One region of the Exiguobacterium sp. s142 genome, then DNA from elsewhere that is predicted to be linked to it. Evidence: riboswitches for the same ligand, from Rfam matches in the RefSeq annotation. Region 1 holds a riboswitch; the other holds the start of a gene.

The links. Region 1 has a riboswitch for FMN ahead of KNP77_RS02720 (ECF transporter S component). Riboswitches for the same ligand answer to the same signal wherever they lie in the genome.
Region 2: it holds a riboswitch for FMN, as region 1 does, so the genes downstream of both, ribD (bifunctional diaminohydroxyphosphoribosylaminopyrimidine deaminase/5-amino-6-(5-phosphoribosylamino)uracil reductase RibD) here and KNP77_RS02720 (ECF transporter S component) in region 1, are expected to answer to the same signal.

The regions. Positions count from the first base shown of each region.
Region 1 is NZ_JACSMB010000002.1:35,009-50,823, reverse strand. Features, by position in the region: gene KNP77_RS02735 (NAD(P)/FAD-dependent oxidoreductase) at 7-984, shown strand; gene KNP77_RS02730 (Rossmann-fold NAD(P)-binding domain-containing protein) at 1,025-1,879, opposite strand; gene KNP77_RS02725 (HesB/IscA family protein) at 1,989-2,345, opposite strand; FMN riboswitch at 2,443-2,584, shown strand; gene KNP77_RS02720 (ECF transporter S component) at 2,743-3,330, shown strand; gene KNP77_RS02715 (NupC/NupG family nucleoside CNT transporter) at 3,442-4,653, opposite strand; gene KNP77_RS02710 (YuzB family protein) at 4,853-5,089, opposite strand; gene KNP77_RS02705 (NAD(P)/FAD-dependent oxidoreductase) at 5,186-6,241, shown strand; gene KNP77_RS02700 (S8 family peptidase) at 6,491-7,921, shown strand; gene KNP77_RS02695 (DUF1462 family protein) at 7,978-8,265, opposite strand; gene KNP77_RS02690 (NifU family protein) at 8,392-8,619, shown strand; gene KNP77_RS02685 (TIGR01457 family HAD-type hydrolase) at 8,652-9,422, opposite strand; gene KNP77_RS02680 (DUF86 domain-containing protein) at 9,427-9,870, opposite strand; gene glpX (class II fructose-bisphosphatase) at 10,029-11,009, shown strand; gene KNP77_RS02670 (DUF975 family protein) at 11,047-11,733, opposite strand; gene KNP77_RS02665 (hypothetical protein) at 11,835-12,140, opposite strand; gene KNP77_RS02660 (YutD family protein) at 12,296-12,676, opposite strand; gene KNP77_RS02655 (bifunctional metallophosphatase/5'-nucleotidase) at 12,724-14,070, opposite strand; gene KNP77_RS02650 (DUF72 domain-containing protein) at 14,080-14,925, opposite strand; gene KNP77_RS02645 (MFS transporter) at 14,943-15,815, opposite strand, start outside.
Region 2 is NZ_JACSMB010000005.1:163,491-179,305, forward strand. Features, by position in the region: gene KNP77_RS06960 (hypothetical protein) at 1-76, opposite strand, end outside; gene pruA (L-glutamate gamma-semialdehyde dehydrogenase) at 247-1,791, shown strand; gene KNP77_RS06970 (ZIP family metal transporter) at 1,843-2,658, opposite strand; gene ribH (6,7-dimethyl-8-ribityllumazine synthase) at 2,787-3,251, opposite strand; gene ribB (3,4-dihydroxy-2-butanone-4-phosphate synthase) at 3,251-4,432, opposite strand; gene ribE (riboflavin synthase) at 4,432-5,073, opposite strand; gene ribD (bifunctional diaminohydroxyphosphoribosylaminopyrimidine deaminase/5-amino-6-(5-phosphoribosylamino)uracil reductase RibD) at 5,054-6,136, opposite strand; FMN riboswitch at 6,287-6,429, opposite strand; gene KNP77_RS06995 (undecaprenyl-diphosphate phosphatase) at 6,522-7,334, opposite strand; gene KNP77_RS07000 (homing endonuclease associated repeat-containing protein) at 7,785-8,426, shown strand; gene KNP77_RS07005 (GGDEF domain-containing protein) at 8,471-10,153, opposite strand; gene KNP77_RS07010 (DegV family protein) at 10,274-11,104, opposite strand; gene KNP77_RS07015 (ABC transporter ATP-binding protein) at 11,282-11,980, shown strand; gene KNP77_RS07020 (ABC transporter permease) at 11,993-14,317, shown strand; gene KNP77_RS07025 (DUF4261 domain-containing protein) at 14,403-15,128, shown strand; gene KNP77_RS07030 (DUF5996 family protein) at 15,438-15,815, opposite strand, start outside.

The sequences.
Region 1 (15,815 bases):
AATTCGATGAAATCGACGAAAGATGTAGTCATTATCGGTGGTGGTCCAATCGGACTGTTCACCGCATTTTATGCAGGTATGCGCCAACTCGATGCGACGTTGATCGAAAGCTTGCCGCAACTAGGCGGGCAATTATCGACGCTCTATCCAGAGAAATATATTTATGACATCGCCGGCTTCCCGAAAGTGAAGGCCCAAGATCTAGTCGACCAACTGAAAGCGCAAGCCGATCAGTTCGAACAAGATTATCGCCTTGGCGAGACGGTCGAAACGGTCGAGCGACTCGAAGACGGTACGTTCCACATCTCGACGAACAAGGACGAGTACCATACGAAAGCGATCATCATCACAGCCGGCAACGGCGCGTTCGCCGCACGTCCGCTCGGACTGGACGGTTGCGAAGATTATGCGAACCTTCATTACTTCGTCGACAGCATGGAGAAATTCCGCGACCGTCGCGTCATGATCGCCGGCGGCGGCGACTCGGCCGTTGACTGGGCACTCATGCTCGAAGGTATCGCCAAAGAAGTCCATATCGTCCACCGTCGTGACCGCTTCCGGGCTCACGAGCATACGGTCGAACAAATGAAGGCCTCGACGATCAACGTCTGGACGCCTTATAATATCGAATCGCTCTCAGGTGCGACGCATATCGAGTCTGTCGAACTGACGGACAAAGATGGCGAATCGAAGTTCGTCGACATCGACGACTTGATTTGTAACTATGGGTTCGTCTCATCGCTCGGCCCGATCAAAAACTGGGGCATGGAGTTTGAGAAAAACACGATCCGTGTCGACTCACGAATGGAGACAACAGTCGCAGGCATCTTCGCTTGCGGTGACATCGCCACGTACGAAGGCAAAGTGAAATTGATCGCGACCGGCTTCGGTGAAGCACCGATCGCCGTCAACCAAGTGAAACAGCTCGTCGACCCGACAGCGCGTCACCCACAACATTCAACCTCGGTATTTGCCGGGAAATAAAGACTGGCCTCTCATCTGCGAACGATGAGAGGCCGTTTTTTCATTTGCGGATCGTTTGAATGATGACACGGTCAATCCAATCATCGAGTTGCGTGAACACGAAGCCAGCTTTTTTCGCCTCGGCATTCGACATGTAGTAGTCGACGTCCGTATCGTACGGGGACGACTCCCCATCCTTAATGATTTGGACCGGTTTACCGATATGCTGTCCAATTCGTTCCATGAGCGCACCTAGCGAGATGAGGCCGTCGCTCGCGGCGTTGAACGGCCCCCTCACGTCGGCACGGCCGACCCATTCCAAGAAAGCTGCCGCCTCGAAACTTGAGATGAATCCCATCAACGCCTCCGGGTGATGTAATACGATCGGTTCTTCGTTCCGAACCGCGTCGACATAAAATTTTAACCGGTCGGTGTAATCATCCGGCCCTAGGACGATCGGCAACCGCACCGTCGTGACCGGGAATGAGGCCCGATGGAAGAAGTACGATTCGGCCTCTCGTTTCCCTTGTCCATAATCATGTTCCGCGTCGAGGTGATATTCGTGATGGAGCGGATTGAAGTCGCTCTCTTTTAAAGCTGCCTCTGGCGCATAGACGGACATCGTCGACGTGAGCACATATTTCCCGACCCGGTCCATGAAGGCGTCTGTCGCGATCTTCGCCTGATACGGATTGAAACAAATATTGTCGTAGACGAGGTCATACTCGTTGCGTGCGAGGTCTTTCATCGTCGCGACCGACTGACGGTCGCCTTTAATGGAGCGGATCCCTTCCGCTTCCGGCACTTGCAGCTGTCCGCGTGTGACAATCGTCACGTCGTCCCCGGCTTCAGCGAGCCGCAGTGCGAGCCGTTTCCCGAAGTAACGTGAGCCACCAAAAATCAACACTTTTCTCATCACTCCTACCCCCTTCTCATCCTTCTTCCACCAATATTCCCGTTCATTTCCTCTCATTAACATACTCACCAAAAAAGGTTGCCGAACATGTCGGCAACCCGTCTATCGTTTAGCAATCCCCGGGCGTGCCGGCGTTCGCCGCCGTCCGGAAACTCGAGCCGCAACCGCACGTCGCGATCGCGTTCGGATTTTTGATCGTGAAGCCACCGCCGAGCATCGACTGCTTATAGTCGATTTCGAGCCCGTCGACGACACCGTGGTCAGCTTCGGCGACGATGACGCGGACGCCATGATGGTCGAACTGGACATCCTTGTCCGTCTTGTCTTCATCGAACCCCATCCCGTAGGATAGGCCGGTACACCCACCGCCTTGGACTTTAATGCGTAAGAATTGGGCTTCAGGGCGTTCGGTCTGTTTCATCATATCGATGACTTGTAGTGCGGCTGGCTCTGTTAAATGAATCATCTGAACTCCTCCTCATTTATCTTCACTTCAAGTCAACTGACTTGTGATTTTGTGAAATATCTTGTATAACTAAACTGTAACAAAAAAAATTAAATCGTTCCATCTTCGGGGCAGGGTGAAATTCCCGACCGGCGGTATTGAAGACAAGTTCTTCTCAGCCCGTGAGCGAGCAAGGCGTTGCTTGCTGATTTCGTGAGATTCGAAAGCCGACAGTAAAGTCTGGATGGGAGAAGATGGCGGCATCCGACCGATATCCGGATGTTTTCTTTGGCGTGGTTTAAACGTTCATGAGAACATCTATTTCGTATGCGCGTAAACTCTCCCGATTGTTCACACAATCGGGTTTTTCTATGCGACGGGTGCCATTCATCAAGGAGCGACAAAAGGAGAGATTTTGATGAAAACAACGCGCAACAAACGATTGACAACACTGGTGACGCTATCGATGCTCGGGGCGATTTCATTCGTCCTCATGCTCTTTAACTTCCCGCTGCCCTTCCTGCCACCCTTCCTAAAAGTGGATTTCAGTGACATCCCAGCGCTCGTCGCCGGTATCGTCTTCTCGCCACTCGCAGGTGTCGTGGTCGTCGCTCTAAAAAACGTCCTCTACTATGTCTTTAACGGTGGCGGCGTCCCGGTCGGTGAAGTCGCGAACTTCTTTGCAGGTGTCGCATTCATGTATCCGGTCGCTTGGTTCTACCATAAACGTAAAACGAATAAAGCGCTCGCTTCAGGCCTCGTGGCAGGTACGATCACGATGGCGATCAGCTTGGCGATTTTGAACTATCTACTCATCTTACCAGCTTACGCGTTCTTCTTCGGAATGGCCGAGATGGCCGATCCAGCAGTCAAGACGAACCTCGTCCTGTACGGTATCTTACCGTTCAACTTGATTAAGGCATTATTGATCACCGCCTTGTTCGTCCCGCTCTTCCTGAAGTTGAAGCCGTGGATCGAACGTCAACAAATGCAACTGCAAGCTTAATACACAAGCACCCAAAGGAACTTCTCCCTTGGGTGCTTTTTTCGATGCGGATAGTTACATGAACGAACAAGAGCGCCCACCGGAGTGAGCGCTCTTGTTTGTGAATAACGATTAGAGAAGAAGACCAGCGAGAGTCGCTGACATCAAGTTCGCAAGCGTACCTGCGAGAATCGCGAGGACACCCATACGTGCGATGTCGTTACGACGGTTCGGAGCCATACCACCAAGACCACCGAGAAGGATGGCGAGTGATGAGATGTTGGCGAATCCACAGAGTGCGAACGCGATCATCGCTTCTGTACGAGCTGACAACTCACCTGAACCGATGATTGGTGCGAACTCAGAGAAGGCAACGAATTCGTTCAAGACGAGTTTTTGTCCAAGGAAGCTACCGAATTGTACGGCATCTGCCCATGGTACACCGATGACGAACGCGAGCGGTGCAAACACGTAACCAAGGATCAACTGAAGTGAGAGACCTTCTAGACCGAACCAGCCACCGATTCCACCGAGAAGCAAGTTGACGAGTGCGATCAATGAAACGAAGGCAAGAAGCATCGCACCGACGTTCAACGCGAGGAACAACCCGTCTGACGCACCGCGAGCGGCCGCATCGACGAAGTTTGCTGCTTTGTTCTCTTCATCTTCAGCAATTTCGATATCATCATCCGGAGTTTCTGTTTCCGGGACGATGATTTTTGCAAACATCAAACCAGCAGGCGCTGCCATGAAGCTCGCTGCGAGCAAGTACTCGAGCGGAACTCCGAGCGCGGCGTATCCAGCAAGTACCGAACCGGCAACAGATGCGAGACCACCGACCATGACAGCAAACAATTCAGATTGTGTCATTGTTGGAAGGTAAGGCTTGATGACGAGCGGTGCTTCCGTCTGACCGACGAAGATGTTCGCCGTCGCTGAGAGCGATTCTTTACGTGACGTACCGAGTGCTTTTGCAAGTGCCGTACCGAGGATCCGGATGACCCATTGCATGACACCGATGTAGTAAAGAAATGCAATTAACGAAGACATAAAGATGATGATCGGTAAGACTTGGAACGCGAAGACGAAGTTGTCTCCCCCGACTGCCGTACCGAAGACGAAGCCGATTCCGGCGTTCGCCGTGTTCAAGACGTTTTGGACGCCTCTTGAGATAAATTCTAACGCCGAACGCCCTACCGATGTGAAGAGGACGAGGAACGCGAACGTAAACTGGATCGCGAAGGCGGCAAGAACGGTACGCCATTTGATGGCTTTACGGTTGGTCGAGAAGATGTAAGCGATTCCAATTAGTGCCAAAATACCAACCACGCTCATGATATTCATTGGTGTTGTGCTCCTTTCATATTGAAAACCCGATGATTGTGTTATACCCGAATCAAGATGTGCCCTACCGTTTGAAACGCTTTCTTTTTATGTTGTTAAACGTCAGACAACCTACATTCGAACCTCTTAGAATATACCAAACCGTTTTAAAAAAAGCAACGGGTCAAAAAGAAAAAAGTTTGAGAAATCTCAAACTTTTTTACCAGGCCATCTCTTCGATTTTTTCATACACGTTCGTGACGAGTTGCTCCGGTGTCTCCCCAATCACGACTTCTCCGTCGACGAGACAGAACAAGTCGAGCGAGCAGACCCCACAGTAGCCGGTACAGCCATATTCGACGACGTCTAGGTCAGGATCGGACTCTAGTTTGGCCCGGGCGATCTGTGAACCCATCGCTAAGTTCGAGGCACAAAACTCGATGATCGGATTCATCATTTTTTTCACCGTCTTTCTTCCCCTATTGCGGGAAAATGGTTCTTCTACGAGGTATTATATCATGGTACAGTTAGAGAGTAACAAAGGGGGATTTTTATGCGCAAATTAGTCGTCTTAGGAGGCGGTTACGGGGGTATGCGTGTAATCGAACGCGTCCTCGGCCATCAGCTGAAGGACGTATCGATCACATTAATCGACCGTCTACCTTATCACGGATTAAAAACAGAGTATTATGCACTAGCCGCAGGAACGGTATCCGATCGTGACATCCGTGTCGATTTCCCGGAAGAAGTCGACTACATATACGGGCAAGTCACGGACATCGATACGACCGACAAGATGGTGTTGCTCGCAAGCGGGGAAAAAGTGCCGTACGACGACCTCGTCATCGGCTTAGGCTGCGAGGACAAATACCATAACGTGCCCGGCGCCGCCGAGTTCACGTACAGTATCCAAACGTTAGAAGAATCGCGCAAGACGCAACAAGCGATCAACGGCTTGTCGCCCGGTTCGATCGTCTCGATCGTCGGGGCCGGGCTATCCGGTGTCGAGCTCGCGAGCGAACTCCGGGAGAGCCGTCCCGATCTGACAGTCCAACTGTTCGATCGTGGCCCTTCCGTCCTGTCCTTTTTATCGAATCGTGTCTCGATGTACGTTCAATCGTGGTTTGAAGAGCACGGTGTCGAAGTCATCAACAATGCCAACATCGTCCGGGTCGACCCAGACGGTCTGTGGAACCACGAACAGAACTTTGTCGCCGACTTGACTGTCTGGACGGCCGGAGTCCAACCGGTCGCCGTCGTCCGAAACCAAGGCTGGGAGCTCGATGGGGGTGGCCGCGTGAAACTGACACCGCATCACTACGTCCCTGATTTGCCTGACGTCTTCGTCGTCGGTGACAACGCCAGCCTCCCGTACGCACCTTCAGGTCAACTCGCCGAGGCACAAGCGGAACAAATCGTCCAAGTGCTGCTCTGCAAGTGGAAAGGCGTCGCTTATCCTGAGTTACCGGATATTAAACTCCGAGGCACGCTCGGGTCGCTCGGGAAGAAGGCCGGATTCGGCGTCTTCATGGGGAAACAGTCGCTGACCGGGAAAGTGGCCCGACTTCTCAAGTCCGGTATCCTGTGGAAACATAAAGTCATCAAATAATACGACCGAATCGCGAAATGGCTACCTTGCCATCTCGCGATTTTTTTATGTGATGACAGCCGCTTACCCGTTCATCCTTCTTTGCCTTGCGCCAAAAGTCTTGTATCTCTGTCCCTGATATACTTGTCTAAATTTTCAGATTATTGATTCGATTGACATATTCTATCCGATGGAAAAACTTGTTACTCTATGAGCACGGCAGTTCGACATCATGTCATCTCGCCTACATAATCTAAAGGGGGAAATCCATTGAAGAAGATCTGCAGCACCGTCCTCGCCTCGCTTCTCGTCTTGTCAACCGTCCCACAAGCAGTAGACGCCAGTCCTGACAAGGAAAAAGAACGTGTCATCGTCGTGTTCAAACAGTCGGCGAAGAAAATCCCGCTCTCGATTGAAGGTATGGAAGTCAATCAGCAATACGCCAACATCCCGGCTGCTGCCATCGAAGTGCCGAAAGCAGCGCTGAACGGATTGAAAAACAATCCGAACGTCGCCCACATCGAAGTCGATCAGACGGTACAAATTGAGAATCAAACCCAAGACTGGGGAATTCCAAAACTGAAAGCACCCTCGGCTTGGCAGAACGGCTTCACTGGCAAAGGTATTAAAGTCTCCGTCGTCGATACCGGAATCTCAGCGCATCCTGACTTGACGATTGCAGGTGGAGCGTCATTTAGCAGTGTGACGAGTTCATATGCCGATGACAACGGACACGGCACGCACGTCGCCGGGATCATCGCGGCACGTGACAACGGCATCGGAACGATCGGGATCGCCCACGAGGCAAGTATTTACGCCGTCAAAGCGCTCGAGGCGAACGGCAGCGGTAGCCTGTCGAGCATCATCGCCGGTATCGACTGGTCGATTTCGAATCAAATGGATATCATCAACTTGAGCCTCGGAACGACGAGTCCTTCGACGACGCTCCAACAAGTCGTCGACCGGGCGAACAATTCAGGCATTCTCGTCGTCGCAGCGGCTGGTAACAACGGCCGAGCCGACGGCAGCGGCGACCTCGTCAACTATCCGGCGCGCTACAGCTCGGCCATCGCGGTCGCGGCGACGGACATCAACAACAATCGCGCTTCGTTCTCCGCTACGGGCAATACAGTTGAAGTCGCGGCTCCTGGCGTGAACATCAACTCGACACTCTCAAGCGGCGGCTACGGTCAATTGAGCGGGACGTCGATGGCAACACCATACGTCGCCGGGAACTTGGCACTCATGAAACAAGCGTACCCGACGCTCTCATCTTCACAGCTCCGGACGCGTCTGTCACAAGATACAATCGACCTCGGCACAGCAGGTCGCGATACACTATTCGGCAACGGACTCGTTCAAGCGCCAACGTCAGGCGGCACGTCACAACCGGTTCAAGCACTAGCGGCTACGGTCACGACGTCAAAAGCGACGTACTACGCGGGCGAACAAGTATCGATCACGTCAACAGTTCGTGACGCGAACGGTCAAGCGGTCGCGAACGCGGACGTTCGTGTGACGGTGACGCAACCTTACGGCTCGACGCTCACAGGGACAGGTAAAACGAACTCAAGCGGAGCGATCACGTTCACGCTCTCGACTGGTTCTTCTTCACAACGAGGGACGTACCAAGTGAAAGCGGATGCGACGCTCTCAGGATACACGGCAAGTTCAGCGACGTCGTCGTTCCAACTTCGCTAAATCGAAAACAAGGTTGAACGAATGTGTATTCGCTCAACCTTGTTTTATGATGTCGTTTAATTCTCGTCAATCGCCGTATACACTTTACGCAACTGGACGACTCCTTCGTCGACGACTTCCCCGTTCAAGAGGACGAGCGGGTAAAACCATTCGTCTTGCTTGATCGCCTCAGCGATCTCATCGTCCGCTTGCTCGAAGTCGATGTATTCGAACTCGAACTTGCGCTCCGGATATTTCCGGGCGAGCGCACTTTGTAACCATTCATATGTCTCGACCGAGCTCGGTGCCCCGACACAGCTCGCACACTGTACTTCTGCCCCGTATACCGTGATTTTCATCGTCATTCCCCCTATTTATTTCTATTATACAAAAATCACGCAGCGCCCTTGTCACAAAACGCTCAGCGTTAAAGATTGAGAAACAATCTCAAACTTGCTAGAATGGAATAGAACCAGAAAGGGGTAGATACCATGGAAATGTTTGATCAAGTCCAAGAAGTACTCGATAAATTACGCCCGTTCTTGCTTCGCGACGGCGGTGACGTCGAACTCGTTGATGTAGATGAAGGCATCGTCAAACTTCGTTTGATGGGTGCATGCGGCAGCTGCCCGTCTTCAACAATCACTTTGAAAGCCGGAATTGAGCGCGCGCTCATTGAAGAAGTACCTGGCATCGTCGAAGTCGAACAAGTATTCTAAACAAAAAGGGAGACGTGAGTCATCCCTTTTTTTCATGCATGTGTCCATTCGTCCAAGCTCTCGACCATATAGGTCGGGAGCTTTTCTTGTTCTTGGATGAACGCCGGCCCGTGAACGCCTGAATTGACGTGCAGCGTCCGTAGCCCTCCGTTGATCCCAAACAAGATGTCCGTATGGTAGTTGTCCCCGACCATGACGACCTCGTCTTTCGTCAGACCGATCATCTCGAGGGCGATGTCGATCATGACTGGCTCCGGCTTGCCGATGAAGAACGGGTCTTTCTCCGTTGTCACCGTGAGCACGGACGTGAGCGCCCCGTTGCCCGGTAAAAAGCCGCGCTCGGTCGGGATGGCGATATCTCCGTTCGTCGAGATGAAGCGAGCGCCGGACCGAATCGCGAGCGCACCTTTTGCCAATTTCTCGTACGTGATGTGGCGGTCGAGCCCGATGACGACGTAGTCGGCTTTCGGTTCGTCCGTCACATGGAAGCCACGCTCTTCAAGCGCGATCCGGAGACCGTCTTCCCCGATCATATAAACGGTCGCCCCTGGTGTCATCTTCTCGATATAACGGGCCGTCGCCATCGCACTCGTCAAGACGTGCTCGGGCGTCACGTGGACACCCATCGACACGAGCTTATCCGCGACTTGTTTCGGCGTCATCGAGGCGTTGTTCGTGACGAACAAGTACGGGAATCCCGTCGCCTCGAGCCGATTCACGAAGTCGACTGCTGCTTTGATCGGCTCGGTGCCCGCATAGATCGTTCCATCTAAATCAAATAAGTATCCTTTAATTAAATTCATCTAATCACTCACTTTCCGGTAGAAATGCTGATACTGGTCCAAGTTCCACTTCTAAATAGCGGCGGACTTGCTCGGGAAATGCTGCGAACGTCTCTTTTTGACGTTCCGTCCAGGCGTCAAAGCGAGCCGAATCCGACGTGACGAACTCCCGGACGTAATAGGCACGCATCATGACGAGCTCTTTCGCCGCTTGAGCCGTCTCGGTGTCGAGCACGCGCTCGTCCAATAAAATGTCGACGATATCTTCATAACTCCCCGGATCGCGCATAATGAAGCCGTCGATCATCGAGTTGCCGACATCGATGACGCCTTCCATCAAATGCACGGCCAAACGCTCTTTCGCAAGTTCAAGTGTGAACGCGTCCCCTTCGAGCTGATCGATCCGATGCAACATCGTTTCCATGTGGGCCAGCGTCTCATTGATTTTTTCTCTATTCACAAAATACATCGTCATCCCCCCTGCCCCTTATCATAATCTTTTTTCCGACTCGAGAAAAGAATCTCCCCTATTTACATCATTTATCCGATTGTGATACACTAATCCACGGATTAACACTTTAATTAGTATGTCACATTAAATAGAAATCACGTGGAGGGTTCAACACTATGGAACGAGAATTAGCGTTAGAGATCGTACGAGCAACCGAGGCAGCGGCACTGGCATCATCAAAATGGATTGGTCGCGGCCAAAAGAACGAGGCCGATGACGCGGCGACGTCAGCGATGCGCGAAGTGCTCGGTACGGTCAATATGGATGCGACTGTCGTGATTGGTGAAGGCGAATTAGATGAGGCGCCGATGCTTTACATCGGCGAACGCCTCGGTACGACGTTCGGGCCGGAAGTCGATATCGCGGTCGATCCGCTCGAAGGGACATCGATCGTCGCCAAAGGACTCGGCGACGCCATGGTCGTCATCGCAGTCGCCGATAAAGGCGCTCTCCTCCACGCACCTGATATGTATATGGATAAACTTGTTGTCGGACCGAACCTGAAAGGGAAAGTCTCGCTCGACGAACCGCTCGAGTCGATCATCGAGAAAGCCGCGCTCTATAACGGCAAACGGATCGAAGAAGTGACCGTCATCATGCAAGACCGCGATCGCCACGAACATCTCCGTCAAGCGGCGATGCGTATGGGCGCACGCGTCAAACTGTTCGATGACGGCGATGTCTCGGCCGGGATCGCCGCAGCCATCAAATCGAACCCGATCGACATCTTCATCTCGACAGGCGGCGCACCAGAAGGCGTCATCACGGCAGCAGCCGTCAAGGCGCTCGGCGGCGATATGCAAGCCCGCCTTCACCCGATGAACGAAGAAGAGACGGCCCGCGTCATCTCGATGGGTATCGAGGACCCGCTCCAACTCCTCACGATCGACGATCTCGTCAAGAGTGACGATTGCATCTTTGCCGCGACCGGTGTCACGACGGGTGAACTGCTCGACGGCGTCAAGTTCTTGACGGACGATATCGTCGAGACGACGTCGCTCGTCATGCGTTCGAAGACGAAGACGATTCGCAAAGTCGTCGCTGAACACACGTTGTCGTTGAAGCCGTACCTGAACAAACAACAAGTTGAAGCATGACAAAACCTCCGCTCAAAATTTGAGCGGAGGTTTTTTATTAAAATCCTGTCGGCACGTCACCTGAAGTATGGTCCGTCATATACTGTGGTTCTGGACGCTTGTCTTTTTGAAGCGAGTCATAAAACGCGGCGTACGTCGTCGTGAAATACGGATACACGTACAAGAAACCGATTCCGAGCGTGAACACGCCGACGAAGAACCAACCGATGAACGAGAGGACGAGCTTGAACGCGTCCATCTTGTGACCATCCATCATCCGGCGTGACTCGGTGATCGCCTCGAGAGCCGACAGTTCTGGCTGATCACGTAAAATATAGTTCGTGAGCGAGTACGAGAACGCTTTGACGATTCCTGGGATCACGAGTAACAATGCCCATAAGAAGATGAACAACCCTACGAAGAACGGAGCGAGCACGTGCTTCACATAGCCGGTTTGGAACGGTTCAAATAATTTCGAGACGGCCGGCTTGTCGCCGCGTGACACGGAGAGGACGAGCCATGACCATCCGACCGTGAGCGGTGCGATCAACAACGTCAGAAGGAACGATAAGAACGATAACGTCATCTCGATAGACGTCAATGGCTCCATTGACTCTGCGTCAATCGTCGGTGCGAACGATTGGGGAATCCCGTTCAAGACAACGAACAAAATCAAAATCCCGGCGAGCAGCCAGCGATTACCTGTCAACATTTTTTGTGCGTGTTGTTTCCATTGTGCTGTCATAGTATCCATCCCTTTTTCGTATTCTTTCCTTAGTGTACGTCATTGACCGACAGAAGGTTTCAAAAAACACGAAAACAGGGAAAGGTTTCTTCTTTTCCCCGTTAATATAAGATATTGCCCATAAAAAACTGCGACATCGATAGAATAAATAAGAGCACACCTGTAGAGACCACAGTCAATGAGATCGCTTTAAACAACCGGCTTTTTAGAAATGTATTCCGATACTCGAACCGGCGAACGAGCAAGACATGGACCAACTCAAACAAAAGGACCGCGGCTGTGAAATAGAATGTCATGATACTACCTAACCCGAAGAACAGCATCGCCAATAAACCTAACCCTAAGTTATGGATTCGGTTATGAACATCATCGCGATCACCGACGGTCGTCGTTTGTACGTGTTGCATCCTTCCACCTCACTTCCAAAACCCGAACAGAAAAAGTTATCTTATATATAAATTATCACAATTTTCTTATCCCTAAACCTGTCACACCATCTTTTCACCTAAACGAAACATCTAGGAAATATATGTAATAAAAAAACGCTGATGTCATCAGCGCGTCATGAACCGGTCGAAGTTTCAGCTTCTTCCGCTTTATTGAATTTTCGTTTTAGTTTGAGCGGTTGTTTCGTTCCGCCGAACACAGGACCGTCTTCACTTTCATCAATCTCTGTCTCTTTCTTCAGGACGAAGAACGGACAACCAAAGTTACAATACTCATACACATAGTCCATCACATGATCGATTCGATTATCGTACGTGGCAAACTTCGACTTCACTTCATAAAATCCTTTGAGACGAAGTTGACCATGTCCCCAATCTCCGACGATGTAATCATATTTATCGAGCACATCACTATAACGAGCGATGAATGCCTCTTCGTCAAACCCGTCGCGTTTCTCTTCGATGACGGTATATCCATGGTGATTCACTCTAATCATTTTCACACCTCCACTTTCCTATCATATCACGCCCGTCGACAGTTCCCCTATCGTTTTCGGATCACATCATGACGCGCCATGATCGTTTCACGCAGCACGTCACGCAGAAGTTCCGGCATGTAGTAACGCTTCGGCTGGTCCGCCAAATACGGCAGGAGCGGACCGAACGTGAACATGTCGACCGTGGCGACACGATATGTCTGTTCAAGACCAATCTCGTTGCCACGAAGCAAGTAGCGGCCTTGTTTCAATTCAAGACCGTGGACGATCGGTTGTCCGAGCACCGTCCCGCGAAAGCCGAGCCCACGCACGTGCATCGTCGTGAACGGCTCCTCATGAACATCGCTCAAGAAACGAAGCAACGTTGCGCCGTCGAGTGTCAACAGGCATGGGTTGATCGGGTGCGGACAGATGCGATGGAGCATATTGAGCGTGACTTGTCCGGGTGCCAACCCTTCAAGCAGGATGCCCGATGGAAGGATGCTTACTTCGGCATCACACCAGTCCATTAATCCGTCCGCTAACAATTCCGCAATCGGAGATGGTCCGAACCAATCGCTCACATAGCCTGGCGTGGCGGCAATCGTCACGTCAAGCATACTCTCGGCTTGTTCATACTCGAACCGCAACACCCGTAGCGTGTCGTCGTCCTGAACGTGATCTGTCAAGTCATGGAGACACGCCTTCTTCTCTACGATTTGGCCGTCCCGAAGCGTCAAATCGACTTCTCCGACGTATTGCCCGTACTTCCCGGCCTGGGCGATCAATACCCCGTTTTTCATGACGCCGTCGTCTAACACGTGGTGCGTATGCGCCCCGAGGATGACATCGATGGCCGGGAACGCTTCGGCGAGTCGCTCGTCGGCGTAGAAACCGAGGTGACTGAGCGCGATGATGACGTCACATCCTTTGAGTTCCTCGATTGCCCGAGCAGTCGCCGTCAGCGGTGACTCAATTTGCCAACCGAGTTCAGGATACAGCTCTTCATACGGTGCGGTCACGCCGAACAGACCGACACGCACACCGGATCGCTCGAGGACGAGCGTCTCCGTCGCCCAGTCCGGTCGCGTCCCGTCCGCTTGATAGACGTTCGCGAGCAAGACGGGGAACGTCGCATCCTCATAGAGCGAATCGAGCCAGTCGTGCGGAAACGTGATGCCTTCGTTGTTGCCGATCGTCACGGCCGTCGGATTGAGCCGATTGAGCAAGCGGACGTTCACTTGCCCTTTCGTCACTTCCGTCGCCGGGTGTGTTCGATCGGCATGATCGCCGAGGTCGAAGACGAGCGTGTCCTCGTGTCGGCGTTCGTTCAAAAAGGAGACAAGTTGGGGCCAATTATGAAATTTTGAATGCAAGTCATTGTAATGAAAGATTTTAATCGTACGCACGGCCATCCCCTCTTCCTAAAACAGGCTGATTTGGCTCGGGGCGAGCTCATACTCGGCACCGAGAATCTCAATCAAACGTTTCGCGTTCGGTGCCGCATCCCCGGCCGAGTTGTTGTTGAAATAGACGTAGACCGACTTGGCATCTCGTTCGAGTGCCCGGCACGCCGTCGCAAGTTCTTGCAGTTCATCCTCACTGTATCGATACAAGCAGCGGACGTGACGCCACTCTTGGCTCGTCATCCCGGGTTTGCGGAGCCACCCGGCCGTATTGCGGCCGTGCAGACGGACGACTGCGACTTCCGGGTTCGTGACGACCGGGACGAACGGGATGCTGCTCTCTTTCGTCTGAGGTTCGTCGCACACCGTGTTGATGAAGCGTTGCTCGGTCAAGAACGCGAGCGTCCGGTCGCGAAATGCTTCCGAGAACCACGTCGGGTTCCGAAACTCGACGGCGATGTCATAGTCGATCAGCTCCGCTCGAATCGTCCGCAAATAGTCGAGATGCGGCTTCGAGACGTCGAACCACGGCGGGAGTTGGACGAGGACGGCTCGCAGTTTTCCCGCCTGTTTGAGCGGCTCGACCGATGTCCGGTAGCGCTCGAACAGTTCGGCGAGCGGCAGCTTCGGTTCACGGTCGTGACCGCTCATTTCCCTGGAAACTTTGACGACGAACTGAAAGCCGTCCGGCGTCTCACGATTCCATTTCTCATAGTTTTTCACAGGTTGGATCGCATAGAACGACGAGTCGACCTCCACCGTCGGAAAGTGGCCGGCGTATGTCGACAATTTGTGCTTCCGCTCTTCCGGGGTCGTATAGAGCAGGTCGTGGTCTCCCCAACCGGTCACACCGACATAAATCATCGTGTTTCCTCCTCACATTATTGTTCGAACGATGTCTCCGCGTTTCGCTTTGACCAATTGAGTGTCCCGCTGAACGTCACGAGCAACAAGACAAGTCCCATGATGAACGGATAGCGCATGTCGATATCGAAAGCGATCCCGGCAAGCGTCGGTCCGACGATATTGCCGATACTCATATAGGCGTTGTTCATCCCCATCGCGAAGCCTTGTTCCTTATCCGCCATCTTCGACACGAGCGTATTCAACACCGGACGAAGAATCGAGGTCGACAAGAAGATGATGAGCGTGATCGCGAAGAAGATCGCATACGATCCCGCGAACAGCGAGAACAAGAAGCCGAGTGCCGCGAGCATAATGAAGATGAGCACGACTTTGATCTCACCGAAGAGCGAGACGAGTCGGTCGACGGCAAACAGCTGAACGATGACACTGACGATCCCCGTACCTGTGATCATGACGGCAATTTCTTGCGGCGTCGCACTGAACGTCTCACTGACGAACAATCCGAGCACCGACTCGTATGCCATGAGCCCAAACGCCATGACCAAGTTGATGACGAGCACGAAGAAGTACGGCTTTCGAGTCGACGACAAGAGTTGCCGTGGTAGCGATTCGGTCTCGTTCGTCCGGACGTAAGCTTCCCGGTCCGGTTCTTTCAATAGAATGATCGATGAGATGACGGCGACGAATGAGACGATCGCCGACAAAAGCAGCGGTGCCTTCAGCCCGAACTCGGCGACGAAGCCCCCGATCCCTGGTCCGATGACGATCCCGAGCGACATTGCCGCGGAAATATAGCTATTTCCTTTCGCCCGTTGTTTGAGCGTCGTAATGTCGGCCACGTAAGCAAAGATGGCTGGAATGAGCAATGCGGCCCCGACTCCGCCGAT
Region 2 (15,815 bases), on a different contig from region 1:
CGACCGGTGCTGCCTCTTCATTCCCGCAAGCGCCGAGCATGAGTGTGAGCGCCAGCGGCAACATCCATTTTCTCATCCAATCATTCCTTCCTCGATCGATCTCTTTTCACCATCCTACCACGACTGAATTTAGAGCGGAAACGACACGCTTTTCCGGAAAATTGTTTCACTAGGATTTCATGAAGAATTCCGATACAATACAGACGTAAGCGCTTAACTGCATAATCACTTTAAGGGGGAACGAGAATGATTCCATACAAACATGAACCATTCACAGACTTTACAAACAAAGAGAACGCTGGCTTGATTCAAGCGGCGATCGAGAAAGTGAACGGGGAGCTTGGTCAGGACTATCCGCTCGTGATCGGTGGGGAAAAAGTGACGACGGAAGGTAAGATCACGTCTTACAACCCGGCCAATAAAGACGAAGTCATCGGACACGTCTCGAAAGCGAACCAAGAACTCGCGGAACGTGCGATGCAAGAAGCGCTCAAAGCGTTCGACACGTGGCGTCACGTCGACCCGTCAGTCCGTGCCGACGTCTTGTTCAAAGCGGCGAACATCGTCCGTAAACGGAAGCATGAGTTCTCGGCCTACCTCGTCAAAGAAGCGGGCAAGCCTTGGAACGAAGCGGACGCGGACACGGCGGAAGCGATCGACTTCATGGAGTACTATGCGCGTCAAATGCTCGAACTTAAACCCGGTAAGAAAGTCGAGAGTCGCCCGGGCGAGTACAACCGCTATGACTACATCCCACTCGGGGTCGGGATCGTCATCAGCCCATGGAACTTCCCGTTCGCGATCATGGCAGGGACGGCCGTCGCGGCCATCGTCGCCGGTAACACGATCCTCTTGAAGCCAGCTTCGACGACACCGATCGTCGCGGCGAAATTCGTCGAGGTCATGGAAGAAGCGGGTCTCCCGAAAGGCGTCCTCAACTTCATCCCGGGACCGGGCGCTGAAGTCGGCGACTACCTCGTCGACCATCCGAAGACTCGCTTCATCAGCTTCACTGGTTCACGCGACGTGGGTCTGCGCATCAACGAGCGCGCCTCGAAGTTGAACGATGGCCAAATCTGGCTCAAACGCGTCATCGCCGAGATGGGCGGAAAAGACACGATCGTCGTCGACGAATCAGCGGACCTCGAACTCGCGGCCCAGTCGATCGTCAAATCGTCGTTCGGTTTCTCCGGACAAAAATGTTCAGCTTGTTCACGCGCCGTCATCGTCGATAGCGTGTATGACACGGTGCTCGACCGCGTCATCGAATTGACGAACGAACTGTCAGTCGGAAACACCGAGCAGAACGAGCACTTCATGGGACCGGTCATCGATGCGGCCGCGTTCAAGAAGGTCACGTCGTACTTCGACATCGCGAAAGAAGAAGGACGCATCGTCACGGGCGGTAAAGCGGACGACTCGACCGGCTACTTCGTCGAGCCGACGGTCGTCGCCGACGTGGCACCGAAAGCACGTCTCATGCAAGAAGAGATCTTCGGGCCGATCGTCGCCTTCACGAAAGCGAAAGACTTCAAAGAAGCGATCGACATCGCCAACAACACCGAGTACGGCTTGACGGGCGCTGTGCTGACGCGTGACCGCTCGAACCAAGAATACGCACGCCAAAACTTCCACGTTGGCAACTTGTACTTCAACCGTGGTTGCACAGGCGCGATCGTCGGCTATCAGCCGTTCGGCGGCTTCAACATGTCAGGGACCGATTCAAAAGCAGGCGGGCCGGATTACATCCAGCTCCACATGCAAGCGAAAACGACGTCAGAGACGTTTTAATCCAGGAAGGTACGACGGGACATCCCGTCGTGCCTTTTTTCTGTGTCGGCCTCACCCTAACGCCACGTCTAAAATCATCATGACGGTAAATCCAAGCATCAAGGCGATCGATGCCAAGTCCTTATGGCCATTCTCTTGCGACCCCGGGATGACTTCTTCGACGACGACAAAAATCATGGCCCCCGCGGCAAAGCTCAATGCGAACGGCAGTAGCGGCTCCATGACAAACACCGCCCAAACGCCGAATAAGGCGGCGACCGGCTCGACGACGGCCGACAGCTGTCCGTAGAAAAAACTCTTTCGTCGTGACATCCCGTCCCTCCTTAACGGCAGCGCCACCGCCACGCCTTCTGGAAAGTTTTGAATCCCGATCCCGATCGCTAGCGCGATGGCACCCGTCAACGAGGCCGATGGAAAGTCAGCCGCGACCGCCCCGAACGCGACCCCGATCGCTAGCCCTTCCGGTATGTTGTGCAACGTGATGGCTAAGACGAGCAACGTGCTGCGCTTTCGTTTGAACGGGCCGATCCCTTCCGCCTCACTGAGCGGGGAAGTCGGATGAAGGTGCGGAATCAGTTGATCGATGCCCCATAAAAAGAATCCGCCCATTAAAAAGCCGACCGCGGCCGGGAACCAGGCCGGCCAAGCGTCCTGTCCTGCCATCTCGATCGCCGGCGCGAGCAGCGACCAAAAACTGGCGGCAATCATCACCCCGCCGGCAAATCCGAGCATCCCGTCCATCAGCCGTTGATTGATCGATTTCGTTGTGAACACGACAGCCGCCCCGAGCGCCGTCATGCCCCATGTGAACAACGTCCCGAGCAAGGCTTGCACGGCCGGGCTCAGTTGAGCCACCCCGTCCCACATCGCCATCGCCTCCCCTTAAGCTTTGTATGCGCGCCCTATTCTTTTCCCGTCGTCCCTGCGTCGCTAATCCCGATTTGAACAATCAAAAAAGAGGAGAGCGACGTCGCTCTCCTCCGTTACAATTCTATTTAAAACGTGCGCATCAAGTTCGCCATCTCAATCGCCGCTGTCGCTGCTTCCCAGCCTTTGTTCCCGGCTTTCGTGCCGGCCCGCTCGATCGCTTGTTCGATCGTCTCGGTCGTCAAGACGCCGAAGATGACCGGCACTTCCGACTGATAGCTCGCTTGGGCGACACCTTTCGCCGCTTCGCTGCAGACGTAGTCGAAGTGCGGCGTCGCCCCGCGGATGACCGCGCCGAGCGTGATGACAGCGTCATACTTCTTGCTCATCGCCATTTTTTTGGCGACGAGTGGGAGTTCGAACGCACCCGGGACGAACGCGATCTCGACGTCGTCTTGCTCGATGCCGTGGCGCTTCAACGCATCCTTCGCCCCGTCGAGCAAGCGCATCGTAATCAAATCGTTGAACCGTCCGACGACGATCCCGATTTTCAAGCCTTTACCAACCAAGTTACCTTCAAATGTATGCAACATTATTCTTCTCCTCCAAAATGATTCATTTTTTGTTGTTTCGTCAAGCGATAGCGTTCATTCTCGGCGTGCTCCCCGACGATGATCGGGACGCGTTCGACGACGGTGATGCCGCACGCCTCCAAGGCATCGACTTTCTCTGGGTTGTTCGTCATGAGCCGCACGTTCGTGACGCCAAGGTCACGCAACATGCCCGCGCTCACCCGGTAGTCACGCAAGTCGGTATGCAACCCGAGCGCGACGTTCGCCTCGACCGTGTCGAGCCCTTGCTCCTGCAGTTCATACGCCTTCAATTTATTCAGTAAGCCGATGCCGCGCCCTTCTTGGCGCATGTAGAGCACGACGCCGCCCTCTTCTTCAATTTTAGCGAGTGACGCATCAAGTTGCGGACCGCAGTCGCAGCGGTAAGAGCCGAACACGTCACCGGTCAGACATTCCGAATGGATGCGGACGAGCGGTGCATGTTCAAGTTCGCCTTTGATGAGCGCGACGTGCTCTTCGCGGTCAAGGACGTTTCGATAACCGATCAGGCGAAACTCACCCTTCGCCGAGGGGAGATTGACGTCCGCCTCTCGTTCGACGAGGTCCGTCTCCATATAGCGGACGAGCTCCTCGATCGTGATGAATTTCAAATCGTGCCGTTCCGCGACGTGGACCAGGTCCGGTACTCGAGCCATCTCGCCGTCATGACGGATGATTTCGCAAATGACGGCGACCGGCTCACTCCCTGACAGTCGAGCCAAATCGACCGACGCTTCGGTGTGGCCGCGCCGCACCGAGACGCCGCCTTTTTTCGCGATGAGCGGGAAGATGTGTCCCGGCCGTTGAAAATCGGCCGGACGCGCGTTCGCATTGGCCAGCTCGCGGACCGTGTGGGCCCGTTCGCTCGCCGAGATGCCCGTCGTCGAGTCGACATGGTCGACACTGACGGTGAACGCCGTCCCGTGTGGATCGGTGCTGTTGTCAACCATCGGCGACAAGTCGAGCCGGACGGCGACTTCTTCCGCCAGGGCGGCACAGACGAGCCCTTTCCCTTCCGTGATGAGGAAGTTCATCGTCTCGGCCGTCATCTTATCGGCGAGGACGACGAAGTCACCTTCGTTCTCCCGGTCCTCGTCATCGACGACGATGATCGGACGCCCCATCTTCAAATCTTCGATTGCTTGTTCGGTTGTGTGAAACATCACCATCCCGCCTTTCCGTATCCCATCGACGCAAGTGATTCGAGCGTCATGTCTTTTTGATTCACTAGCTTTTCCATATATTTAGCCAACATATCGCATTCCAAATTGACCTTATCCCCTGCCTGCTTCATCCCGAGCACCGTCTCACTATACGTGTGCGGGATGAGCGACAGCGTGAAGCCGCGTTCAGTGACCTCGTACACCGTCAAGCTCGTCCCGTCGACCGAGATCGAACCTTTAGGGACGATGAAACGGAGTAGCGACGGCTCGCAACTAATATCGATGTAGACCGCGTTCGCGAGCGGACGCTTCTTGACGATGCGACCGACCCCGTCGACGTGTCCCGAGACGAAGTGACCGCCAAAGCGACCGTTCGCCGGCATCGCCCGCTCGAGGTTGACGTCCGTTCCAGGGCGGACCCCGTCTAGACTTGACGCTTTGAGCGTCTCCGGCATGACGTCGACGGCAAAACTCGTTTGATCAAACGCCGTCACGGTCAGGCAAATCCCGTTCACCGAGATGCTATCGCCGAGCTTCACGCCTTCTAACACGATCTTGCCCGCGAGCGTGAGCCGTAGCGACGGCCCGTTCCGCTTCACTGCTTTCACACTGCCGATTTCTTCAACGATTCCCGTGAACATCGGACTCCCCCTTTCTCATGACGAGCTTGATGTCGGTACCGACCGTCTCGACCGAGCCGATCGCGAAGCGCTCGATCGCATCTAACGGTCCGGCTTGGCTCGAGCGATAGACGCCTCGGTTCCCACCGAACACGCGCGGTGACTGATACATGACCCATTCGTCGACGTATCGTCCGTCAAAGAGTGACGTCACGAGCGTCGGTCCCGCCTCGATGAGCAAACGGCCGACGCCGCGACCATGCAAGTCACGAAGGACGTTGTCGAGTGTCGAATAGTCGGCAAGCTCGACACCGTTTTGAGCGAGCTCGGTCCGTTTCACTTCATCATCGGACAGCGTATAGACGAGCACCGGCACGTCTTTCGCGCTCCGGACGAGCTGACTCGAGAGCGGTAAGCGGAGCTCGCGGTCGAGGACGACCCGAAGCGGCTGACGTGTCGGCGTGTCGAGCCGGACGGTCAAGGCAGGGTCGTCGGCGAGCACGGTCCCGATTCCAGTCAAGACGGCATCGACCGTCGCCCGTAGTTCGTGGACGTCACGTCTCGCTTCAGTCCCGGTCACCCACTGGCTCTCACCCGTGTCGAGCGCGACTTTCCCGTCTAGGCTCGTCGCCGTCTTCAATACGACGTACGGCCGTTTCGTCTCAAGCGAACGTAGGAACGCCGGATTGAGCGCACGGGCCTCGTCTTCGAGCAGACCGACTTCGACGTCGATCCCCGCCGCCTTCAAACGGGCGACACCTTTCCCTGCGACGAGCGGGTTCGGGTCTTCCATCGCGATGACGGCGCGCTTGATGCCCGACTCGACGATCAAGTCGGCACATGGCGGCGTTTTCCCGTAGTGCGAGCACGGCTCGAGCGTGACGTAAATCGTCGCGCCGTATGCGGACGCACCGGCCATGCGAATGGCGTGCACTTCGGCGTGCGGTTCACCGGCCTTCAAATGGGCACCGAATCCGACGACGCGACCGTCTTTGACGACGACGGCCCCGACGAGCGGGTTCACACCGGTCTGTCCGGCAGCGGACTTGGCCAATTGGATTGCTTGTTGCATGTACTGTTGCATCGTTCTCCCTCCTTGTTTCGTACAGACAAAAAGACCCTAAGGATGTCCTTAGGGTCTCGGCGGGAGGTCTCAGTCGTCATTGGGCGAGCCAAATAAACGTTTTCTTTACAGAAAAACGTACGACGAAGCGCAGGTCACGAGGACCTGTCTTTTTTCCTTCTCCCATCCAGACTATACTGTCGGCTCTAGAATCGCACTAGATCCACCGTTCGCACACGTGCGCCCGGGTCACGGACTTAAGGCTTGCGCCCATCACCGCCGGTTGGGAATTGCACCCGACCCCGAAGGAATATTTGTTTGTACTCCTTTACTTTAGCGCAAAAAAGAATCGAAGGCAAAAATAAAAGCGCAAAAAAAGCGCCACTCCGATGAGCAGCGCTTCCAATCAAGCCAAGAACAAGACGACGAGCAAACCGACGATCCAACAATAGAACGAGAAGTACTTGAGCTCACCCTTCGCCATGATGTGCTGGAACCATTTGAGCGAGATGGCCGTCAGCGCGTACGAGGCGATGAACGCCAAGACGAGCGGACCGAACAGATCGCGCGTCGCCGGGTCGGTGAAGAGTGCCGGCCCGTCCAAGATCATCGTCCCGAGACTGACCGGGATGAACAAGAAGAACGAGAACCGGAGCGCCGACTCTTGTTTAATGCCGAGCAACATCGCCATGACGATCGTGGCACCCGAGCGGCTGATCCCGGGGATGAGCGCGACCGCTTGGGCGAGACCGATCAAGATGGCGTCACGTAACGTGATGCCGCCGTCGCCTTTATTCCCGCGCATGTTGCGGATGAACCAAAGTGCGACCCCGGTCAAAATCAATGTGTAGCCGACCGTCGCGACGCCGCTGAGCGTCTCACCGATCCAATCGCCGAATAACACGCCGAGCACGCCGGCCGGTACGGTCGCGACGAGCAAGAGACCGATGAATTTGACGTCGATCATCGTATCCTCGTTGCGGTCTTTCTTAAATAAGAACGTCCACAGACTGACGACGAGGCGGACGACATCTTGGCGATAAATCGTCAAAACGGCAAGGAGCGACGCAAAGTTGACGAAAATCTCGAACGACAGTCCCGGTAATTCGATGTTGAACAGCTCTTGGAAGATGACCAAGTGACCGCTCGACGAGATCGGGATCGGCTCCGTAAACCCTTGGACGAGACCAAGCAGCAAGTAAAATAACCATATTGTCATATCATAATATCCTCTTTTCTCAAATTCGCTCAATGCGGCTATTTTAGCAGAATCTCAGTTTCATTGACCACCCTTAAAAAAAATTCGTATATTTTGAAAACTTTTATTGATTAGTCTGAAAATTAAATTTATTATAGAAGAGTACTCAACTGGACAACGGTGATGACCCCATTGTCCAGCTGGGTACATTTTTGTATGGAATTCATATAATTTACCAAATATAAAACTTTTTGTTTACAAATGAACCCATATAATATTAAATTTGTAATGTACCTGTTACCTTTTTTTTCAATCTTTCATCCGACTTTAGACCTATCACGTCCCATTTTTAACATAAAAAACTTACAAAAGCGCTTATAAATCGTAAAAACTATCCGATAGTATGATTGTAGAAGCACTTTCGTCATCATTGTCGGTTCAGATATGAGTCCATGGAAGGAGGAACCATCATTGAGTCAAACGCTATCCACTAATACTCATCACTTATCAACCGAACAGCAACGCATGATTCACTGTATTCGTTTGCTCGGGGATTTATTAAAGGAACGTCCTCGTCGCTCTGTCTATCGTCGTTTCGCGATGGAGCAAAACTGGCCGTCTCCCGAATCGATCATTCGACAGTTCGGATCATGGGCCGAGGCACTCGCCATCGCCGGCTATGAATGGCATGGGGAAATCGCCGTTGATTTACCCGATAAAATGCCAAAATATACACGCGATGATATCGTCGAGACGCTTGCCCTCTATTCACGGGACATGGGTTCGATCATCACGCTGAAGAAATATCAAGAATGGCGGAAACTACATCCGAAAGCACCGAGCCATTACCACATCGTCAAGACGTTCGGTTCGTGGCATGATGCCTGCGCCGAAGCCGGTCTGGAGGCGAGCGTGACTTACTCGAAGTCAGAGTTGTCGAACGCTCTTCGAGAAGCGATTCATGAGATGGGCTTCTCTCTTTCATTCGAGGCGTACCGAGAATGGGCGAAACGCAACAACAAGCCATCTACGAAAGCGATCTTGCATCGTTACGGGTCTTGGTCCGCTGCCATCCATGCGGTCGAGTCCGACATGTTCAGCCAGAAATCATAATCATTCATTCAAAAAGGAGAACCGTTTAACGGTCCTCCTTTTTTTCATTGAATTCGTTCGGTCGACGTGTCCCGGTAATGGGCGACACGGTCGCGACCGTTAAACTTCGCCCCGACGTACATCGCCCGGTCGGCATGTCGCAACACCGTATCGAGCTCTTCGTATTCATGAATCGTCTCGATGCCGATGCTCGCCGTCACTTGGACCCGGATCCCTTCCGTCCCGAACGGGTGTGACCGGAGCGCTTGCCGAATCTTCTCACCGGTCACAATCCCCGCCGCCTCGTTCGTCCTCGGGAACACGAAGACGAACTCTTCGCCGCCGTAACGCGTGACGAGGTCACTGCTCCGGACGAGCCGGTTGAACAGGACCCCCGCTTCAATCAACACTTCGTCACCGAACGCATGGCCGTACGTATCGTTAATCGATTTAAAATGGTCGAGGTCGATCAAAAAGACCGACAACGGATACGACGCGACGTCGTTCAATCGCTCTTTCGTCCAACGTTTCAACGCCCGTTGGTTCGGCAACCCGGTCAACGGATCGGTCAGACTCTCGTGCTGGAGCCGATCCCGTTCATCGATCCGCTCCAGCGACCACGACAGCGTCTTGAGCAAGCGGTGAATCTCGACCGCGAGCGCCTCATCATAGGCCCCGTTCGCCGTCGTCGAGATCATACAGCTGACCGCGTTCGTCGTGCTCGTCACCGGTTGAATGACGAGCGCGGAATGATGTAGTTCGCTTTGGTTCACCTGAAGCTCCGGGTGCCACTCGTGGAGCGAATCGTACAGAAAGTATGGCTCACTCGCGTCACGGTGCTGTTCGAGCGTATACGCATCAGTGACCGCTTCCGCTTTCCGCCCCCGCACATCATAAAACGTCTGGTCCCCGTCTCGATTGATTTGAAGCCAACCACGTTCGACCTCGACGACTTCCCGTAAGCCGTTCCAAAATTTTTCAATTAACAGCGCTTCGCTGTCGACGCGATAGAGCTGTTCTTTCAACCGCTCGACTTGATCGATCTTCGATTGCGTCTCTTCTGTCTGTGTCGCTTTCGACAACCCCATCTTCAAGATCGACAAGAGCAGGAACGTCGCCATCAACCCGACATACCCGAACAGTTGGAACGCCTCGAGCGCGACCATCGTGAACAACAGCTCGAGCGAGATGACGAGCCAATCGAACCGTAACAGCCGCCACATGATCGGTAGCGGGATCCGCTCCCCGATCAAGAACCGCGACATGACGAAGCTAAAGCCGAGGACGAGATAAAGCACTCCGAAGAAACCAATCAGTGCCACTCCTTGCTCGAGCAAGTGGACGGTCGACCCGATCTCACCGCCGAGCGAAAAGTAGACGAGACCCGGGATGACGAGAATCATGGCCTCGATCAACGTGTTGAGCGGATAAAAGTGTAAGAAGCGCCGGCGGCCGACTTTCCTGTTGAACGCCCGCGCCTGAAACGTCAACAACAGCAATTGTCCCATTAAAAGTGCCGGGACGAGCCCGTACAAGAAGAACGTCATGAAGACGAACAACTCGTGGAATGTGAAGTGCAGGTGCCGCCGCTTTAACGGGTTCATGACGAACAAGGCACCGAGCGTGTAGATGAACCAGAAGAACGCCCAATCGAACGTTTCCAGATCGGTCCACGTGTAATAGACGATCCCGATGAAGACGAGCGACCACGAGAGCCAGCTCCTTATAAGATACTTCCGAAACCGCATCGTCTCACCCCTTTTCTTGTAACATTCTTTAATAGTATGAAGGGTTTTGGGGAAACATTCCAGTCGTTGTTTGAAAGTTGTGACAATGAAAAAACCGTGGCGCACGCCACGGTCTGTCCGTTATTTCGCTTTCAAATAAGAAATACCGATCGAGCCGGACCCGGTATGGGCCCCGAGCAGCGGCGCGAGCGTGTCGACGCGGATCGGCACCTTGTCGCCGAGTTCCCGTTTCCACGACTCCGCAAGCTCCGGCACATTCCCGTGGAAGATCGAGACGTCCGTGCATTCGCCTGACTCGATCGCCGCCCGGATGACCTCGAACAAGTGGGCTTGCGCCTTTTTATACGTCCGTACGGTCTGATACGGGACGATGAGCCCGTCCTCGAAGCGGAGCACCGGCTTCAGCTGCAGCATGTTGCCGATGAGCGCTTTTGATTTCGAGATGCGTCCACCTTTTTGCATTTGCGTCAAATTCTGAATCGTCAGTTCGATCCGGACGTCCTCGACGCGCTGTTTCATGTACGCCTCGACGTCATCAAGGGCGTCTCCGCGCTCGACGCGCTCGATCAGTTCCTCGAGCAACAGACCCATCGTATAAATACCCGACCGTGAATCGATGGCGAGCAGCTTGAACTCGGCGATCTCGGCCCCTTGGATCGACGCAGAGTACGTGCCGCTCAAGTCAGACGACAGGTGGACGGCGATGCCCATGTCATACTTTGGCTTCAACTCTTCATACAACGTTGCGAAATCCCCGATTGCCGGTTGGCTCGTCGAGACGCGCTCGCCGGCATCGATCCAGTCGTACACCGTCTCGGCGTCGACTTCGATGCCGTCTTTATAAGGTTGATCGCCCTTGACGACGTAAAGCGGGACGATATGGATGTCTGGGTGGTGTTTGATCGAATCTGGCAGGACGACCGTGCTGTCCGTGATGTAGGCAATTTTCATGTGAGCCTCTCCTTTAAAATCGTAATTAGTACCTGGTAGTATGATTTTATCACAGGTGAAACGGTTTCACTAATTTTTCAAAAAATGTACCCGTCTTCGTCAAACGTTCAAACCTCCCAGGTCCACAATCTGCCCGAAACGGGTAAAAGATAACATGGACAAAGGAGGCGTTTTTTTATGATTCGAATCGAGAACGTCAATAAAATTTACAAGACCGGTGACATCGAGACGGCCGCCTTGAAAGACGTCGACTTGACGATCAACGATGGGGCGTTCGTCGTCATCCTCGGACCGAGCGGCAGCGGCAAAAGTACACTCTTGAACGTCATCAGCGGGCTTGATACGGTCACGTCCGGGAACATCACGTTCGATGACACCGTCTTGACCGACCTGTCCCCGGAACAGATGACGGCGTTTCGGCGCGACCATCTCGGCTTCATCTTCCAACAATACAATTTGCTCCAAAACTTGACCGTCTACGAAAATATCCAGATCGGGGCCGACCTGTCGACGCAACCGCTCGGTATCGACGAGCTGTTAGAGCAGGTCGGGCTGTCGCCTGCGCGCGACAAGTACCCGTACCAACTGTCCGGCGGTGAGCAGCAGCGCGTCTCGGTCGCCCGGAGTCTCGCCAAAAACCCGTCGATCATCTTTTGCGATGAACCGACCGGCTCGCTCGACGAGGACAACTCGAAGAAAGTGCTCGAGCTGCTCGAACGATTGAACACGACGTACGGCAAGACCGTCGTCGTCATCACCCACAACACCGGCATCAGCGCCATGGCCGACGACGTCATCAAGATGAACTCGGGACGCATCGTCGAACTGACGCACAACCCGGTCCGACAAGCCGCGCGCGATATCGCTTGGGGTTAGGAGGTTTCGACCATGCTGTATAAAAACGTTTTGAAGACGCTCGTCGGCAAATGGATGCAGCTCGTCGCCATCGCCGTCATCATCGTCATGAGCTCGCTCACCTATACGATGATGTTCTACGGCATCAGCGGGATCGAGGTCCCGACCGAGGACTACTTGGCGTCGTCGAACCAAGAGGACTTCGCCGTCGAGATGCTCAACCGCGTCACCGCAGACGAAGCGAACGATCCCGAAATCGCCTCCCTCGTCGCCTCGGGCACGTATACGCTCGCCGACTTGAAACAGGTCGACCCGGAACGCTTCGACGACTTGATCGGCGCCCGGATCGACGCGGTCGAGTCCGTCATGCCCGAGGCGACACTCGAACTTCGCGAATCCAAACTGATCACTTATCCATTCGCGGGCAGTGAACATCGGGGGCTCGTCTTAAAAGAAACAATGACGATCAATCAATCTTACCTCGAAGCAGGATCGCGTCCGACGACCGACGACGAGGTCGCGCTCAACGCCAAATACGCCGAGAAGAACGGGATCGAGGTCGGTGACACGATCGACCTCGGCACGCCGTTCACGGTGAGCGGCTTCGTCTTGTTTCCGGATTATACGCTCCCGCTGTTCGATGAGAACTTCTTCAATCTCGACGCCGGGACGCAGACACTCCTGCTCATGACGGACGAGGCGTATGAAGCGATCGTCGGCACGGAGTCGTTCCGGCTCTCAGGCGTCACGGACGGCGCGATCGACACCGTCGAGCTCCCATTCGTCGTCTCGGTCATGGAGACGGAGAATATTATGCGCAGCGGGGCCATCTATAGTGAGATCTCGTCCGGGAAAGCGATGGCGCTCGGACTTAGCCTATTCATCGTCTCGATCGCCGTCATCATCGTCGCCATTCTCATCTCGAACATGCTCGAGGCCGAACGCGGTCAGATCGGGCTGTTGAAAGCGATCGGCTACAACCGGCGCCAGATTTCAATCCCCTACTTGGTGCTGATCTTGGTGTTCGCGACGCTCATGCTCGTCATCGGGTACTTCCTCGGCCTCTACTTCGCCGACCCGCTCAAAAACCTGTACCTCGACTTCTATCTGTTGCCATCGATCACGATCGCTCAAAACCCACTCGTCTTTTTGACCGCCGTGCTCGTCCCGCTCGTCTTCTTCGGCATCGTCGCCGGTGCCGTCATCTACAAGCTTATGGGCGAGAGCGCGCTCGCACTGTTATCACCGCGCGACAACATATCACTCAATCGGCTCAGCCGGCTCGTCAGCCGAATGCTAAGCCGGGCCAGCGGGAAAACGAAGTTCAAATATTTATACGCCGTCAAAAGCACGGGCAGCTTCATCATCTTCTTCCTCGGTATCTTGTTCTCGACATTGTTGATCGTGTTCGCACTCATGATGAACGGGGCCGTCGACCGGATGACGGTCGGCGGATTGAACGACGTCGACTATGCGTATGAGGCGTACGCGAACACGGAATCGCCGCCAATGCTCGCCGACGGTCAGGAACCGTTCCTCGCCTATCCGTTCGCGTTCGTCGAGGATCAACTCGTCACCCTTAAAGGCTTGAGCGACGACAACACGCTCTACCGGCTGCGAGACCGGGACGGGAACGAATTGACCCCTGCAACCGATGGCGTCATCGTCACCGAACCGCTCGCCTTAAAACAAAGCTTTGACGTCGGCGACACGATCGACCTCGAGCTCGACGGGGAGACGTTATCGTACCCGATCCTCGGCATCGCCGACGACTTCACGGGTGACGTCGTCTATTTACCGATTGAAATGCTCAGCAACGAGCTGACAGACGGCGCCTCGAGCGACTTGTTCAACGGCGTCTACGCCAGTGAACGGCCGGACGAGTCGGTGTATCCGACGATTCTGTCGCGCGACGGCTTGATTGAACAGTCCGAGTCGATCAACGAGTATATGAATTTGATGATGAACGTCATGATCGGCGGCTCCGCCTTGATCGCCTTCAGCATCTTGTTCGTCTTGACCGCGCTCACGGTCGAGAAAAACTATTACGTCATCTCGCTCCTCAAAGTGATGGGGTATAATCGACGTGAGGTCCGCTCGATGATCCTCGACAGCTACTTCGTCTACGCGCTCATCTCGGCACTCCTGAGCATCCCGATCGCCCTCGTCGTCCTCCGGATCATCATCGTCGTCTTCGCCGAGGACTACGGGCTCGTCTTGCCGCTCGAGTTTGAATGGATCTACGTGCTCTATACGGTCGGGGCCGTCACGATCTTGTTCTTCGTCAGCACGTTCGTCAGCCGGCGCAAGATCGATCAAATCCCGCTCCAAGAAGTGTTGAAGACGTATCAAGAATAATTTTTCTCGAAATAGGGCATAATAAGAGAAGAGACTAGGCCTCTCGCTTGAGGGGCCTAACTATTTGCAGAAGAGGATGATTCTAATGAACCGTACACAAGTGTTGCTCGCTATCCCAGGAAACTGGCCATCGGCCGAGGCAGTGAGCGAAAAGATTAGTATACATAGCGAAGGCTACACAATGGCCGGCCTGTTGCTGTTAGAAGACGAAACCGGAAAAGCGTTCACCGTCGAAGTCGTCGAACGCGACCCAGCGCTCGCCGAGGCGATGATTCACGCCAGCACGAGCGGCTTCACACCGAAAATCGCCAAAGGACTTACGCGTCACACACATATCGTCTATTTGATCGGCGACGTCAATGATGTGACAGACATCGCCGCGGCCCGTCGCGGGGCGAACGCCCTGTTGAACGCCGGCGGACTCGGTGTCATGGTCGAGACGGCAGGCGTCGCTTATTCGAAAGACGAATGGCAAGCGTCGAAAGAAGAAGACCTCGCCCTCGACTACTCGCTCCTCACCGCCATCACGGAAGAAGAGACGGCGTACGTGTCGTGGGGCATGAAAGCGTTCGGCCATGCCGACGTCGCCGTACCAGAAACGCTCGAGATCGAAGACGCGATCCACGTCATCCATTCGTTTAACTTCCATTTGATCGCAGGCGGATCAATGTTCGGTGACGGCGACAGCTTCACGTTCGAGGACGGCAAGACGTTCACGGTCGAGATGGGCGAAGACGAGCGCACGTCAATCGACAACTTGCTCCATAACCCGTTCGGCTTGATCTACCTCGTACCACAAATTGCAGAATAACATGTCAATCGATTAATTTGGACCCACATCCAAATTGATCGATTTTTTGATATCGCTCGTCCTTCCGGCGCCCACGCTTTCCGCAGGCAATCCCGGAGCCGCATCGCGACTCGCGTCGCTGCTGGGTCTCCGTCGGATTGCTTTCCTGCAGGAGTCGGGGCGCCATCGGACGAGCAACAAAAAGGTACTGTACGAAAACTAATCGAACAGCTAATAGCCGAACAGCTAATAGCCGAACGGAAAATCATCCGTGTCGGAAATGGGCCATCTACTCGCTACCAGCCCCTAAAGTAAACAAGAGCTCACAGATCATTCGTCTGTGAGCTCTTGTTGTTTCGGCATGTCGAGCGGCATAAAGTAATGGTCGCACCCTTCCCATTCGAGCTGTTCGCTCAAAATATCGAACGACGTCCGGAAGAATGCCTGCACGTATCTCGTTTCCCCTACGTTCTCAAGAGATAAAAAGAACTCGCTCTTGCCGGCATCATAATAGGCGTCTTGCGGTTTGAGCCGCTCCGTCCCGATCTCCGTGTACTGGAACGGGTAAGGCAAGATGAAGAACGTCGGAATATCGACCGCTTCATCACCGAGCCAAAACCCGAACTCGACCATGTGCTCGTCAAACGCCGCCTTCTCGATGACTTTATCTTCCGGGAACGGCTCAGGCCGTCCATAGACGATGAGCGA